One region of the Streptomyces sp. NBC_00872 genome, then DNA from elsewhere that is predicted to be linked to it. Evidence: riboswitches for the same ligand, from Rfam matches in the RefSeq annotation. Region 1 holds a riboswitch; the other holds the start of a gene.
What was found. Region 1 has a riboswitch for cobalamin ahead of OG214_RS13195 (ribonucleoside-diphosphate reductase subunit alpha). Riboswitches for the same ligand answer to the same signal wherever they lie in the genome.

Region 1 (7,738 bases):
CTCGAAGAGCTGGCGCGAGAGATACAGCCGCGCCTCGGGGGAGTTGATGTGCCGGTAGAGCGTCAGCACCAGATTGTTCGCCACGATCGAGTCGCCCGTCGCGAAGAACGCGACCAGCCGGCCGATCATGTGCTGCTCGGCGGGGGTGAGCTTGGCGAGGTCGGCCACGTCGGAGTGGAGGTCGACCTCCTCCACCGTCCAGGTGTTCTTGATCGCGTCGCGGTAGCGCTCGTAGAAGTCCGGATACCGCATGGGCCGCAGGGTCAGTTCGAAGCCCGGGTCCAGCAGGTTCCTGGTCTTCGGCGTCGTCTTCTCGGCTGCCTCAGCTGTCTCGGCTGTTTCGGCTGTCTGAGCGGTTGTCTCGGTGGTCATTACTGGCACGCCTCACAGGACTCGGGGTTCTCCAGGGAGCAGGCGACGGCCTCCTCGGCCGTGGCCACCGTCAGCGGCGTCACGGGCGTCACGGGCGTCACCGGCGTTACCGCCGTGGCCGTCGCCTGAGCGGGTACGGCCGCCCGAGCCGCTCTCGCGATCCTCGTCGCCGGGCGCGAGCGCAGGTAGTACGTTGTCTTGAGGCCCTTCTTCCAGGCGTACGCGTACATCGAGCTGAGCTTCCCGATGGTCGGCGTCTCCAGGAACAGGTTCAGCGACTGGCTCTGGTCCAGGTACGGCGTACGGGCCGCCGCCATGTCGATCAGTCCGCGCTGCGGGATCTCCCACGCCGTGCGGTACAGATCGCGGATCTCCGCCGGGACCCAGGTGAAGTCCGCCACCGAGCCGTTGGACTCGCGCAGCGCCTCGCGCGAGCGCGCGTCCCAGACGCCCAGTCGCTTCAGGTCCGCCACCAGATACGAGTTGACCTGGAGGAACTCACCGGAGAGCGTCTCGCGCTTGAAGAGATTGGAGACCTGCGGCTCGATGCACTCGTACACACCGGCGATCGAGGCGATGGTCGCCGTCGGGGCGATCGCCAGGAGCAGGGAGTTCCGCATGCCCGTCGCCGCGACGCGGGCGCGCAGTGCCGCCCAGCGCTCGGGCCAGGCCCGCTCCACGTCGTAGTGGTCGGGGTGCAGTACGCCACGGGCCGTGCGCGTACGGGACCAGGCGGGCAGCGGCCCGTGGCGCTCGGCGAGGTCGCAGGACGCCTCGTACGCGGCGAGCATGATCCGCTCGGCGATCCTGGTGGAGAGCGCGGCGGCCTCGGCGGAGTCGAAGGGCAGCCGCTTCTTGAAGAAGACGTCCTGGAGACCCATCGCGCCCAGGCCCACCGGACGCCATTTCGCGTTCGAGCCGGCGGCCTGCTCGGTCGGGTAGTAGTTGATGTCCACCACCCGGTCGAGGAAGGTCACGGCCGTACGGACGGTCTCGTCGAGCCGCTCCCAGTCGATCTCGCCCGACTCCAGGACGAAGGCGCCGAGGTTGACCGAGCCGAGGTTGCAGACGGCCGTCTCGCCGTCGTCGGTCACCTCCAGGATCTCCGTGCAGAGATTGGAGGAGTGGACGACGCTGCCGGGCTCGGCGGTCTGGTTGGCCGTACGGTTCGAGGCGTCCTTGAAGGTCATCCAGCCGTTGCCGGTCTGGGCGAGGGTACGCATCATCCTGCCGTACAGCTCGCGTGCGGGCAGGGACTTGCGGGCCAGACCCGCCGCCTCGGCGGCCCGGTACGCCGCGTCGAACTCGTCGCCCCACAGATCGACCAGTTCCGGTACGTCGACGGGGGAGAAGAGCGACCACTGGCCGTCCGTCTCGACGCGGCGCATGAACTCGTCGGGGATCCAGTGCGCGAGATTCAGATTGTGGGTGCGCCGCGCGTCCTCACCGGTGTTGTCCCGCAGCTCCAGGAACTCCTCCAGATCGGCGTGCCAGGTCTCCAGATAGACACAGGCCGCGCCCTTGCGCCGGCCGCCCTGGTTGACGGCAGCGACCGAGGAGTCGAGGGTGCGCAGGAACGGGACGATGCCGTTGGAGTGCCCGTTGGTGCCCCGGATCAGCGAACCGCGCGAGCGGATACGGGAGTACGAGAGGCCGATGCCGCCCGCGTGCTTGGAGAGCCTGGCCACCTGGTGGTAGCGGTCGTAGATGGAGTCCAGCTCGTCGCGCGGGGAGTCCAGCAGATAGCAGGAGGACATCTGGGGGTGGCGGGTGCCGGAGTTGAAGAGCGTCGGCGAGGACGGCAGATAGTCCAGCCGGCTCATCAGCCGGTACAGCGCGGCGACCTCCTCCAGCGCGCGCACGCTCTCGTCCTCCGCGAGGCCGGACGCCACGCGCAGCAGGAAGTGCTGCGGGGTCTCGATCACCTGACGGGTCAGCGGATGGCGGAGCAGATAGCGGCTGTGGAGCGTGCGGAGCCCGAAGTAGCCGAAGCGGTCGTCGGCGGCGGGGTCGATCAGCTGGTCGAGGCGGTCGGCGTGGCTCGTGACGAAGGCGGCCGTACGGTCGGCGATCAGGCCCTCGCGGTGACCGGTCGCGACCGACGCGGAGAACGACACGGCGCCCTGGCCGGCGGCCTCGTCGGCGATGGCGCGGGTGAGCAGCCGGGCGGCGAGCCGGGAGTACGCGGGGTCCTCGGAGATCAGCCCGGCCGCCGCCTCGGTGGCGAGCCCGCGCAGCTCGGCCTCGTCCGACGCGGCGTTACGGCCCCGGAGCGCGGCGGCGGCGACCCGGACCGGATCGGTGTCGGGCAGATCGGCGGTCAGCTCCGTCAGGGTCCGCAGCAGAACGGCCCCGGGGCCGTCGGCGGGCCCGGCAGCTCCGGTGGTCCCGGCAGCTCCGGTGGTCCCGGTGATTCCGGGGCGGGCTGAAACCGGGGCTGAAACCGGGGCTGAAGCCGGATCGGCTGGCGCGATGGTCACGTGGTGCTCTCCCTCGCTCGGCTCCGGGCCGGCGCGGGGGATACGGGGGCGCGCACAGCCGTACGGGCCCTCCCCGGGCAGCACGGTGTACGGCGTCCACCGGCCCAACCGCGAGGCCCGGACGTCTCGGCGCCCGGATCGGTCGAACCGGACGCACCGTCGGCAGGTATTCGGACTCGCGGACATGACAAAACACGCCACAGCACACCGTTGCGGGACAGTTCCGGATTCCCACCGGATTCCCCTGCGTCGACAGCGAGGTCGAGCATACATCTGGTGGGTGGTCGCTGCGTCACCCCCCAGATGTAGTGTCGTGCGTCGGTTCGGTGCTTGTTGTCGGCCTCGTCCGTTCCGGGCGCGCGCCGCATACGGAAGGGCCGCCGCGGCTTCCTTCCGGGAGTCGCGACGGCCCTTCCATGGCCGTACGGGCGGGCGTACCGGCGGTCAGCGCACCGGGTGGCTCCGGGGTCAGCGCACCGGGTCGCCCGAGGTCGCCGCCGGGAGTTCCACCTGGACGCCCGGGTCGCCCGCGTCCGCCGTGTAGTCGGACGGGGCGGTCTCGTCGACGCCCTCGGGGGCCTTGAGCGCCCGCATGACGAAGGTGAGCACCACCGTCACCACCACATTCAGCACGAACGCGGTGAGACCGATGTAGCCGATCTCCCCGAGCCCCGGGATCTCCGCGGAGGAGCCGCCGAAGTGCTTCTGGGTGGGGCTCGCGACGCCGTACGCCGCCGCCGTGCCGTACACCATGCCGACGCCCCAGCCGACGAGCAGCGCCCAGCGGTGGAACCAGCGGGTGAACAGCCCGCCGACCAGGGCCGGGAGCGTCTGGAGGATCCAGATCCCGCCCAGGAGCTGGAAGTTGATCGCCACCGTCTTGTCCATGGTGAGGACGAAGGCCAGCGCCCCCACCTTCACCAGCAGTGAGACGATCTTCGAGACCTTCGTCTCCTGCGCCGGTGTCGCGTCCGGCTTGATGAAGTCCCGGTAGATGTTGCGGGTGAAGAGATTGGCCGCCGCGATCGACATGATCGCGGCCGGCACCAGCGCGCCGATACCGATGGCCGCGAAGGCCACCCCCGCGAACCAGTCGGGGAACATGGTCTCGAAGAGCTGCGGGATCGCGAGCTGTCCGTTCTCGACCTCGATCCCGGCCGCGATCGCCATGAAACCGAGCAGCGCCAGCAGACCCAGCATCAGTGAATACAGCGGCAGGATCGTGGTGTTGCGGCGGATCACATCGCGGCTCCGGCTGGACAGTGTCGCCGTGATGGAGTGCGGATACATGAAGAGCGCGAGCGCGGAACCGAGCGCCAGCGTGGCATAGCCCCACTGCCCGGCCTCGCCCGGCACGAGCGCGCCGCGTGGCTGGCCGGTCACGGGGTTGGGCTCCGCGAAGGCCTCGCCCGCCTTGGCGAAGATGTCGTCGAACCCGCCCAGTTTGATCGGGATGTAGATGATCGCCACGGCGATCACCAGATAGATCAGGGTGTCCTTGACGAAGGCGATCAGCGCGGGCGCGCGCAGCCCGGACGAGTAGGTGTACGCGGCGAGCACACCGAAGGCGAGCAGCAGCGGGAGGTCCTTGATGAACCAGTTGGTGTCCTCGCCTCCGCCGACGCCCATCACATCCAGCACCGCCTGGATACCGACGAGCTGGAGCGCGATGTACGGCATGGTGGCGAGGATGCCGGTGACGGCGACCGCCAGCGAGAGCCCCTTCGAGCCGAAGCGTCCCCGTACGAAGTCCGAGGTGGTCACATACCCGTGCTTGTGCGACACCGACCACAGCCGGGGCAGGAAGGTGAAGATCAGCGGGTAGATGAGGATGGTGTACGGCACGGCGAAGAAGCCGGACGCGCCCGCCGCGTAGATCGCCGCCGGAACGGCCACGAAGGTGTACGCCGTGTAGAGGTCGCCGCCGAGCAGGAACCAGGTGACCCAGGTGCCGAACGACCGGCCGCCCAGGCCCCATTCGTCGAGACTGTGCTCGTTCTCGGCCTTGCGCCAGCGGGTGGCGAGGAAGCCCATGACCGTGACGGCCAGGAAGAAGAAGATGAAGACGGTGAGCGCGACACCGTTCACGCCGTCGGTCATCGCGACGCACCTCCCTCGCGGGAGCTACGGGAGCTACGGGAGCCACGGGAGCCACCGGCGCCGCCGGAACCACCGGCGCCACGTGCACTGCCGGTGCCTCGGGCGCGCTGGTCACGCTGCCAGAGCAGATAGGCGATCATGGTCAGCACCGTCGAGAGCAGTACCCAGGCCATCTGGTACCAGTAGAAGAACGGGATACCGATGAAGGCGGGATCGGTCTTGGCGTAGGAGCTCACCCAGAGCAGGGCCACGAAGGGCGCGAAGAGACAGAGCGCGATCACCACGCGTACGGGAGTGACCGTCGGAGGTCGTGTCGTGGGTGGCTTTTCTTCCTGGACTTCTGACACAGCGGATCCGTCCCCTCACTGATCGCCATTGATGAGCGCGCAGGAAATCTACGGCAATGGCATCAGCGGCGGGTAGGTCCGGATGTGAAGGACTGGGAGGTGAACGCGGAGGAACCGGGCCCGTGGGCCCGGTTCCTGACCGTACGTCCGATCCTTCCGCCCGCCGTCCGCCGCGGTCCGGGGTCAGCGGGCCGGGCGCTTCAGCCGCGCCACGAACTTGTAGCGGTCGCCGCGGTAGACCGAGCGCACCCACTCCACCGGCTCACCCGCGGCGTCCAGCGAGTGCCGCGAGAGCATCAGCATCGGCAGGCCGACATCCGTGCCGAGCAGTCCGGCCTCGCGCGGAGTGGCCAGCGAGGTCTCGATCGTCTCCTCGGCCTCGGCGAGATGGACGTCGTACACCTCGGCCAACGCCGTGTAGAGCGAGGTGTACTTGACGAGCGAGCGGCGCAGGGCGGGGAAGCGCTTGGCCGACAGATGCGTGGTCTCGATGGCCATCGGCTCACCGCTGGCCAGCCGCAGCCGCTCGATCCGCAGGACGCGTCCGCCCGCGGTGATGTCGAGCAGTCCCGCCAGGGTGTCGTCGGCGGTGACATAGCCGATGTCCAGGAGCTGGGACGTCGGTTCCAGGCCCTGGGCCCGCATGTCCTCGGTGTACGAGGTGAGCTGGAGGGCCTGGGAGACCTTGGGCTTGGCGACGAACGTCCCCTTGCCCTGGATCCGTTCGAGCCGGCCCTCGACGACCAGTTCCTGGAGCGCCTGGCGCACGGTGGTGCGCGAGGTGTCGAACTCGGCGGCGAGCGTGCGCTCCGGAGGCACCGGGGTGCCTGGCGGCAGAGTTTCCGTCATATCCAGCAAGTGCCGCTTCAGGCGGTAATACTTAGGCACGCGTGCCGTACGGGTGGGGATTCCGTTGTCGGTCTCCGTGACGTTTCCGCCCCCGTCCGCGGCCATGGCCTGCCTTCCCGACTCCTGCGCTGCTGCCGTCACCGGCTCCTCCGTCTGTCGCGGCTCACATGGTGGCACGGTCCGGCCACGGGTCGTCGCCCTCCCTCAGGTGTCGGTCCGATAACGGACACGACTGCCCTTCTTATACACCCTTGACACCCCTAAAGGTCTAGGCCAAGCTCCCCGTACTGGTCTAAACCATTAAAGACCAGGTCCCAGCCCCAGCAGTACTCGTCGTAAGTCTTCGCGGTCTTCGCGGTGGGCAGGGGTTGCAGGCATCCCTGAGGAGGGTGGCGTGAAGCGCAAGCTCATCGCGACGGTCGGCGTCGCGGGCATGATGGTCGGTATTGCCGCGTGTGGCTCGGACGACAGCACGGCGTCGAAGGATCCCAAGGACCGTAAGGAGACGCTGACCGTCTGGCTCATGTCGGACGCGCAGAGCACCTGGCCGGAGCTGGTCAAGGACGTCAACGACCAGTTCAAGGCGAAGTACCCGAACGTTACGGTCAAGGTCCAGTACCAGCAGTGGGCGGACAAGGCCAAGAAGCTCGACGCGGCGCTCGCCGGCGACAAGTACCCCGATGTCGTCGAGCTGGGCAACACCGAGACGATGACGTACATCCTCAACGGCGCGCTCGGTGAGATCGATCCGGCCAAGTACGAGAACTCGGACACCTGGATCAAGGGTCTGAAGGACACCTGCACCTTCGAGGGCAAGCAGTTCTGTGTCCCCTACTACGCGGGCGCCCGGGTCGCGATCTACAACAAGGACATGTTCAAGGCCGCCACCGGCTCGGACGTGCTGCCCACCACCGAGGCGGACCTGACCAAGGCCCTCGACCAGGTCGGCACCAAGTACGGCAAGGACAAGGCGTTCTCGCCGCTCTACCTGCCGGGCCGCTACTGGTACGCGGCCATGTCGTACGTCGCGGCGTACGGCGGGGAGATAGCCAAGTACGACGAGGGCGCCAAGGAGTGGAAGGCCAGCCTCTCCACCCCCGAGGCCCAGCAGGGCATCCAGCACTTCGTCGACCTGGTGAAGAAGTACAACCACGGCGACAAGACCAAGGACGAGGCGGACCACGCCAACGTCATGGCCAATGAGAAGACCGCGCTCCTCTACGGCAACGGCTGGGAGGCCGGCAGCGTCGTCGACTCGGCGGCGAACGGCAACCCGAAGCTGAAGGACAAGATCGGTACGGCCGGTATGCCCGGCCCCGAGGGCAAGACCCTGCCGTCCTTCATCGGCGGCTCCGACCTCGCCACCATCTCCAAGTCCAAGGTCCTGGACCTCGGTGAGGAGTGGATCGCGGCCTTCACCAGCGCCAAGTCGCAGGAGGTCCTCGCCTCCAAGAACATCCTGCCGAACAACACCAAGCAGCTTGAGCCGCTGAAGGCGAAGCCGGAGACCGCGCCGATCGCCAACGCCGTTCCCGACGCGTGGTTCACCCCGATCGCCCCGGGCTGGACGGCCATCGAGAAGAAGGAAAC
Region 2 (7,738 bases), 780 kb from region 1:
GCACACAGATCCGCCGGCCCGCGTGGGCCGCGAGCACCTTGGGCACGGCGGGCCGCAGCGGCGACGGCCACACCACCCGCTCCGCCGCGCACCCGTCCTCCGGCAGGAGCGCCAACTGCCGCGCCCCGCCGACCACCACCTCGGCCGCCCGCAACGCCTCCCGGCTCACGCCGGAGAGCCCCGCCCAGCCATCGGCACCGATCCCCACGACGGTCACGACGGTCACGGCCGTCACAGCGGTCACCGCGGACACACCGGAAGGGGCGAAGGCGGGGACGGTGCTGCGCTCACTGCGATACACCTCTGAGCTTCTGAGCTGGAGAAAGACCGGCCCCACACTCTACTGTCCCGCCGTCTCCCGCCCCCGACGAGTCCGACGAGCCCTCCGCACTCCACCGAACGGCCACACGCCGGGGAACGACCACACGCCGACGAACGCCCGCACGCCTGCGAACAGCCGTGGACCGTACGCCCGGTTCCGTCACCCGGAACGTCCGCTCCTCGCGTGCGCGGAGGACCCGATCCCCTCCAGCAGGGCCCGTACCGTCTCCCGCGCGAAATCCGTCTCGTCCTCCGGAAGCGGTGCCCCAGCCGGCGGGTCCGGGGCGAAGAACAGGGTCAGGAAGGCCCGGTGGAAACACGCGCCGATCAGAAGCATCGCCGCCGCGTCCGGGTCGAAGGCCGGGGACAGCCGGCCCAGATCCTGTTCCGCCGTCAGATATGCGGCCAGGGAGTGGACGGGCACCTGTGGGCCCGACGCGCTGAGGTCGAGCTTTCCGCGATGGGCCGCGAGGAGATCGGGACTGGCGAAGAGGGAGGCCGCCATCGGGAACGTCCGGCGGTAGAAGAGGACCGCCACCCGCGCCACCTCCTCCAGCTGCTCGGCCACCTCGCCCTCGCCCGCGCGCCCCGGCAGCGCCGCCAGCGCGTCCGTGAAGCGCGGCTCACGCTCGCGCAGGACGGTGACGAAGATCTCCTCCTTGTCGCGGAAGTGCTTGTACAGCGACGCCTCCGAGCACCCCGCCTCCCTCGCGATCTCCTTCGTCGTCGTACGGGTCAGTCCCACCGTGTTCATCAGGCGCGCGGCGGCGTCAAGGATGCGCGAGCGGGTCAGGGCACCCCCCGTCAGGGGCTTGGACGGCGGCGGAGCTGCTTCTGAAGTCATACCGCCATCCTAGCTTTGACAGGTGAGTGAACACTCACCCACTATGGGGAGTAAGTATTCACTCCCCTCGAAGGGGCATGGTCATGAAACTCGCAGTGCTGGGAGCCACCGGCGGCGTGGGACGGCAGATCGTCACGCACGCCCTCGCGGACGGGCATACGGTGACTGCCGCCGTACGGGATCCGTCCCGGCTGAATCTGACGCACGAGAACCTCACGGTGCTCCAGGCCGACGCCCTCGACCCCGCCTCTCTGATCAAGGTCGTCGACGGAACCGACGCCGTCCTGTCCGGCATGGGCCAGCTCGGCCGCCATGACCCGCTCAAGCCCGCCTCCTCCTCCGCCCGCGCGGCGGTCGAGGCGATGACGGCGACCGGAGTCCGCCGGGTCGTCGTCGTCAGCGCCGCGCCGCTCAACCGCGCGGGGACCGGTCAGGCGTGGCTCACACGCCGGGTGCTCACACCCGTGCTCTGGGCGGCTCTCAAGGAGCTGTACACCGACCTCGAAGTGATGGAACGGCTCCTGCGGGAGAGCGACCTGGAGTGGACATCGGTACGGCCGCCCCGGCTGACGAACGCCGCCGGCAGGGGCACTTACCGCCACCAGGTGGGAACGGGCCCGGCCGGCAGTACGATCACCCGCGCCGACGTCGCCCGCGCCATGCTGGATTTCGTGACGCTCCCGGAGACGGTCCGGCACGCCGTCGGCGTCAGCAACTGACGCCCGCCCGACGCCCGCCCTTCTCCGCGCTCATTCCTTCCTTCCCGACGCGGGCTCAGGTCCGGCCTTCCCTACGCGGGCTCAGGTCCGGGTCCGGGCTCGGGCCCGTGCCGGCGAAAGGGATGAGAAGAGCGGAGAGGGGCGGCGGCGGTCGGTACATCGGACGACAGGGACGTCGGCGGACCGGGCGGGCGTCGGCGGACCGGGCGGGCGTCGGCGGACGGAACGTCAGCCGGCAGTCCGTACCGGTGAGGTGACACCGCCGGCGTCCACGCCCGCCGCGGAGACACCCTGGCCACCGGGCCGCAGTACCCGCTCGGCCAGCGCGCCGAAGATCAGCCCGAAGGCCGTCCACAGCAGCGCCTGCACGGCGACCGATGCCAGCCGGAATTCCCAGAGGAGAGCGGCCGGGAAGGTCTCCCGAACGGCATCGGAGTTGCCGGGCAGGACGAGACAGGCGACCGCCACGGCGACGACATATCCCGCGCCGGCGACGACGGACGCGTTCCAATTGCCCAGCTTCGGAGCGAGCCGTCTGCCCGCGATGACGGCGACGACGGCCAGCAGCACGCTGAGCACGATCATCAGGAAGAACAGCGTGGTGCGCTTGCCGATGGTGTCCGGGTTGCCCACCGCGGGCGGGGTCGCCGGATACTTGAGGAACGGCACCAGATAGACCGTGGTGAAGGCCGCTCCCGCGATCAGCGCCGCGGTCGCCCTCGGTCCGAATCCGCCGATCCTGCCCAGACAGACGGAGAAGACCAGCGAGGCGATTCCGCCCAGGGCCACTCCGTACACGAGGACTCCGGTGGCCAGTCCGAACGTCGACTGGACCGGCCTGGTGACCAGTTCCTCCTCCTCTTCTTCGCCGTGCTCGTGCGTCGCTCCCGGTGCGTGCGCCGCCGCCGGTGCCGACTGGGTCTCCTCCAGCGCGATGGAGTCCCGTACGGAGGGCTCACCGGCCAGATACGCCAGCGCGAACGCGAAGAGCCCGGCCAGCACACCCGCGATCATGCCGCGGACCAGGAGAGTTCTGACGGTGGAGGCAAGCATGTGCGTGATCTCCGTCAGCGTCAGTGGCAGGGGAAGCCGAGGAGATGACGGCCGTCGTGCACCCACTCGTGCACACCCTCACCCGAGAACACCGACGTCGCGCCCTGCTCGGCGCCGACGAAGTACAGCAGGACCAGCATCAGCGTGCCCACGAACACCGCCCACGGCAGAACAGCGCGCAGTGGAAGCGGGGTCACCGTGACGCTGACGGGCGAAACGGTCGGCGGGGCTATGGACTCAGCCATGGCGGAACCTCCTTGGGGAACTCGCGTCCCATTCGATGGAGCTCGAACGACGGCCGTCGGGTCTGACTGACCGGGCTCCACCGCGCTGTCACACGGCCGACACCCGGCATACAGTGGCGCGACCGTGCCGGACTCTCACCGGACTTCCGTCCCGCCGTCGTGATATCGACGTGAAGGTACCGCGAACCGGCAGACGGGCCAAGAGGACACCGATCAGCGGCAGGCGTCGAAAGACCGTCGGAACCGGAACGAGGAGAGCCGTATGACGACCCGGGTGATGCTTGTCTCACCGGCCTTCAGCACGGCCCTGCGCGAGGCCCGTTTCCCCGAGCGCACCGACCACGGCGCCACGGACCCGACCCCGGCCCGGGGCGCGGACGCCACTACCGGCACCGCCGGCGTCACCACCGGCACGGGCACCCACTCCGGCGCCGGCGCCGGCGCACCCGACACCGTCGACGCACCCGACACCGTCGACGCACTCGACCCCCTCGGGCTCCGGCAGGCCGAAGCCGTACGGGAGACCTTCCCCCGCGCCGCCGCCCTCTACGTATCCCCCTCGCACCGCTGTCGCCGTACCGCCGAGATCCTGGGCCTGGACACCGAGCCGCTGTCCGACCTCGCCCCCTGCGCGATGGGCCGCTGGCAGGGCAGAACCCTCGATGAGGTCGTCGGCGAGGAACCGGAGTCGGTGGCCGCCTGGCTCTCCGATCCCGCGTCCGCACCTCATGGCGGGGAATCCCTGCTGACCTTCCACACCCGCGTCGGTCACTGGCTGGACGGCCTCGGCTCCGATTCCGGCGAGGACTCGGGCGGACATGTCATCGCCGTGGCGGAACCCGACATCATCCGCGCCGCCGCCGTCCACGCCCTCGGTGCCTCCCCCCAGTCGTTCTGGAGGATCGACGTACAGCCTTTGTGCGTCATCGAACTCAGCGGGCGCGACGGGCGCTGGAATCTGCTCGCCGGCCGTCCCCTGCGCACCGCCGCGCCCTGAGGATCCCCGCACACCCCGACGAAGTCGGTCAGCGGCGCGCCTTGGCCCGGTCGAGCGCGGCGACACCCACCGCCGCCAGACCTATCTGGATTATCCACTCGACCCAGTCAGGACCGTCCGTATTGGCGACCCCGACGGCCGCCGCCAGGGCCGTACCGATCAGGGCCGCGACGATACCGACCACGATCGTCCACAGCACACCGATGTGCTGGCGCCCGGGGACGACGAGCCGCCCCAGCACGCCGATGACGATACCGATCACTATGGCCGTGAAAATGCCGGAGATCTCCATGCCCGCTCCTTCTCACCACACTCGCTGTTGATCGCGGTGTATGTCAGAACGTCTGCCCGCCGAATATGCGTTCAGTCCAGGAGTGCGATAGTTCGCCAGTTCGGTTTGAGGGTCATGGGCGGTGGAAGGGCGAACGTCCACGCGAGATAGCGCACGAGATATCGCGGGAGGTATCGCGGGAGATACCTCGGGAGGCGCTACGCGCGGCTCCAGTGCGGGTCGCGCCCCGTCGCGGCCAGCAGCACCTCGAACGGTCCGGCGTCCTCCGTCACCTCCACCGGCTCCCCGAACACCCCCATCTTCCTCGCCATCGGCGCCAGCGCCGCGAACTCCTCCCCGAGCATCTCGACGAGCGCCGGATCCGGGTCGTACGGCTGCCCCGTCGCCCGCGCCAGATCCCATCCGTGCACGGCCAGATCGCCGAGCACCATCGCACCCACCGTCCTGGCCGGCAGCCCCATGGCCCCCGAGGTGCCCTCATCCGCTCCGGGCGCGTCCCAGGCCGCGACGAGCCGCACGGTCTCCTCGGCGAAGCGCTCGCGCCACTCCCCCGCCAGATGCTCGGGGGCGGCACCGAAATCGGCGTCCTTCTTGGCAGCCAGCGCCTGGAAGTTGACGACGACCTGGAAGAGATGGTCGGCCAGGGCGTGTACGTCGTACTCGTCGCACGGAGTCGGTGCGGCGAGCTGGTCATCGGTGATGCCGCGGACGACGGTGACGGTACGGTCGGCCGCCACCTCCAACAGTTTGCTGATCTTGTCGCTCATGGCCCCGACCGTATGAACCGACCGCTCTCGGCGTCTTGAACAAACGCGACATAGGATCCGTCCATGGCCGGTCCACGGCGTGACACGCGGGGCATCGTCGACGCCCCGGAGCTGTTCGCGCGGGTACGTTTCCGACGCCGCGAACCGGCGCCGGCCCTGCGGCCGTACCTGGAGCACTACTGGCTGATCGACTGGGATCTGCCCCAGCCGTACGTCTCCCATGTCGTGCCGCACCCCTCGGTGAACGTGGTCTTCCAGCGCTTCGGACACGGACCCGACAGCCCGCCCTTCGCCGAGGTCTCGGGCATCGGGCTGGAACTGTTCACCCAGCGGCTCGAAGGCCGGGGCCGGGTGTGCGGGGTGCAGTTCAGACCCGGTGGCTTCCGGCCGTTCGCGCCGCGGTGGCCCGTGTCGGAGTGGACAGGACGGCGGGTGCCCCTCGGCGAGGTCATGCCCACGACGGACGCGGACATCGAGACGGTGCTCGGCCCCGCCGAAGCCGAAGAGTCCGAGAAGGAGATCGGGGAAGAGTCCGGGGAGGAGACCGCGGAGAAGGCCAAGCAGGAGGCCAGGCAGGAGAACGCCAGGGTGGCCGCGCTCGACACGTATCTGCTGGGAGTCGGCCCGCGGCCGGACCCGGGGGCCGACCACGCCATGGCGCTGACCGACCGGATCAGGACCGACCGTACGATCCGGCGCGTCGCCCAGCTCGCCGAGGCGGAAGGGGTCTCCACACGCTCGCTGCAGAGGCTGTTCGCCACCTATGTGGGGGTGGGGCCGAAGTGGGTCATCCTGCGCTACCGGATCCATGAGGCGCTGGAGCGCGCCGAGTCGGACGCGGGCACGGTCACCGGCGAAGGCCCCGAGGCCGACGCCGCCCCCCGCGACGGCTCCAGCTCCGGCTCCCTGTCCAGCCCCGACCCCGATCCCGGCTCCGGCTCCAACTCCGGCTCAGCGTCGGCACCGGACTCCGGCCGACAGGTCGACTGGGCGGAGCTGGCCTCCGAACTCGGCTACAGCGATCAGGCACATCTCGTACGCGACTTCACGGCGACCGTCGGAGTACCGCCGACGGCCTACAGCCGCTCGGGCCTCTGAACCAGCCGCTCCCACGCCCTCCCGGACCGGACCACGTCCCCGCCCCTGCCCTTACCTCTGTGCGGCACTGCCGTAACTTCACGTTCCGCTACGGCGCCGACGGCCAACGCGCCGTTCCCGGCCCATATGTCAGACCCCCGCCCTACAGTGCGTGACATGGAGCGTGACATGGAGATCAAAGCACCGCGCGTACGGCTCGAACCGTGGTCGGAGACCGATCTCGGCCTTCTCCGCGCGGCGAACACGCCGGAAATGATGACCCATCTCGGCGGTCCCGAGACGGAGGAACAGCTTGTCAAACGGCACAGACGGTACGTCGACCTGAGCGCGGACCGGACGGGCAAGGGCCGTATGTTCCGCGTCGTACTGCTGCCGGACGGTGAGGCGGTCGGCACGATCGGGTTCTGGGAGAAGACCTGGCAGGGACAGGAGGTGTACGAGACGGGCTGGGGCGTCCTCAGCGCGTTCCAGGGACGGGGCATCGCCGCCGCGGCGACGGCGGCCGTCGCGGAGAGGGCGCGCGCCGAGAAGAAACACCGCTATCTGCACGCCTTCCCTTCCGTCGACAATCCGTCGTCGAACCGACTGTGCCGCAGGGCCGGTTTCTCCCTCCAGGGCGAATGCGACTTCGAGTTCCCGCCGGGGAATGTGATGCGCTGCAACGACTGGCGGCTGGACCTCGACGCCGACCCGCCGCCGACCCGGAATGCCCTGGCCCGCTGCCCTCCTCCAATGACATCCTGACGGCGTGAACGGACCGGAGATCCAGATCAGCTTCGCCTCTGAGCTGCGCTTCTTCGTGGCGGCCGAGCGGCGCCAGGGACGTACGGCCGTGGTCACCGACGGCAAGTCCACACTCGGCCACGCGGTCGAGTCGCTCGGCGTCCCGCTCACCGAGGTCGGGCGGCTGCTCGTCGACGGCCGCGAAGTGCCCGTCGCGCACATCCCCGCCGCGGGCGAATCGATCGAGGTGCAGGCCGTGAGCCGGCCGCAACGCGTGCCGGGCGCGCCCCTGCGCTTCCTGCTGGATGTCCATCTCGGCACGCTCGCGCGGCGGCTGCGGCTCCTGGGCGTCGACGCGGCGTACGAGAGCGAGGACCTCGGGGATCCGGCGCTGGCCACCTTCTCCGCCACGGAGCGCCGCGTGATGCTGTCCCGTGACCGCGGGCTGCTGCGGCGGCGCGAGATCTGGGCCGGGGCGTATATCTACAGCGACCGCCCGGACGACCAGCTCCGGGACGTACTGGAGCGCTTCGCGCCCGCCCTCGCGCCCTGGACACGCTGTACCGCCTGCAACGGCGAACTGGGCCCCGCCGACAAGGACTCCGTCCAGGAGCGGCTGGAACACGGCACACAGCGTTCGTACGACGTCTTCGCGCAGTGCCGGACGTGCGGCCGGGTG

Region 2: another riboswitch for cobalamin. It lies ahead of OG214_RS16615 (CbtB domain-containing protein); the one in region 1 lies ahead of OG214_RS13195 (ribonucleoside-diphosphate reductase subunit alpha).

Annotation. Positions count from the first base shown of each region.
Region 1 covers NZ_CP108806.1:3,111,552-3,119,289, reverse strand. The annotation lists gene OG214_RS13200 (ribonucleotide-diphosphate reductase subunit beta) at 1-372, opposite strand, end outside; gene OG214_RS13195 (ribonucleoside-diphosphate reductase subunit alpha) at 372-2,852, opposite strand; cobalamin riboswitch at 2,996-3,138, opposite strand; gene mctP (monocarboxylate uptake permease MctP) at 3,321-4,952, opposite strand; partial or broken gene OG214_RS13185 (DUF3311 domain-containing protein) at 5,033-5,299, opposite strand; gene OG214_RS13180 (GntR family transcriptional regulator) at 5,483-6,253, opposite strand; gene OG214_RS13175 (sugar ABC transporter substrate-binding protein) at 6,543-7,738, shown strand, end outside.
Region 2 covers NZ_CP108806.1:3,890,183-3,897,920, forward strand. The annotation lists gene cbiE (precorrin-6y C5,15-methyltransferase (decarboxylating) subunit CbiE) at 1-244, opposite strand, end outside; gene OG214_RS16600 (TetR/AcrR family transcriptional regulator) at 482-1,165, opposite strand; gene OG214_RS16605 (NAD(P)-dependent oxidoreductase) at 1,249-1,884, shown strand; gene OG214_RS16610 (CbtA family protein) at 2,113-2,937, opposite strand; gene OG214_RS16615 (CbtB domain-containing protein) at 2,958-3,182, opposite strand; cobalamin riboswitch at 3,220-3,388, opposite strand; gene OG214_RS16620 (histidine phosphatase family protein) at 3,445-4,179, shown strand; gene OG214_RS16625 (GlsB/YeaQ/YmgE family stress response membrane protein) at 4,208-4,471, opposite strand; gene OG214_RS16630 (TIGR03086 family metal-binding protein) at 4,669-5,238, opposite strand; gene OG214_RS16635 (DUF6597 domain-containing transcriptional factor) at 5,302-6,336, shown strand; gene OG214_RS16640 (GNAT family N-acetyltransferase) at 6,493-7,080, shown strand; gene OG214_RS16645 (Mut7-C RNAse domain-containing protein) at 7,085-7,738, shown strand, end outside.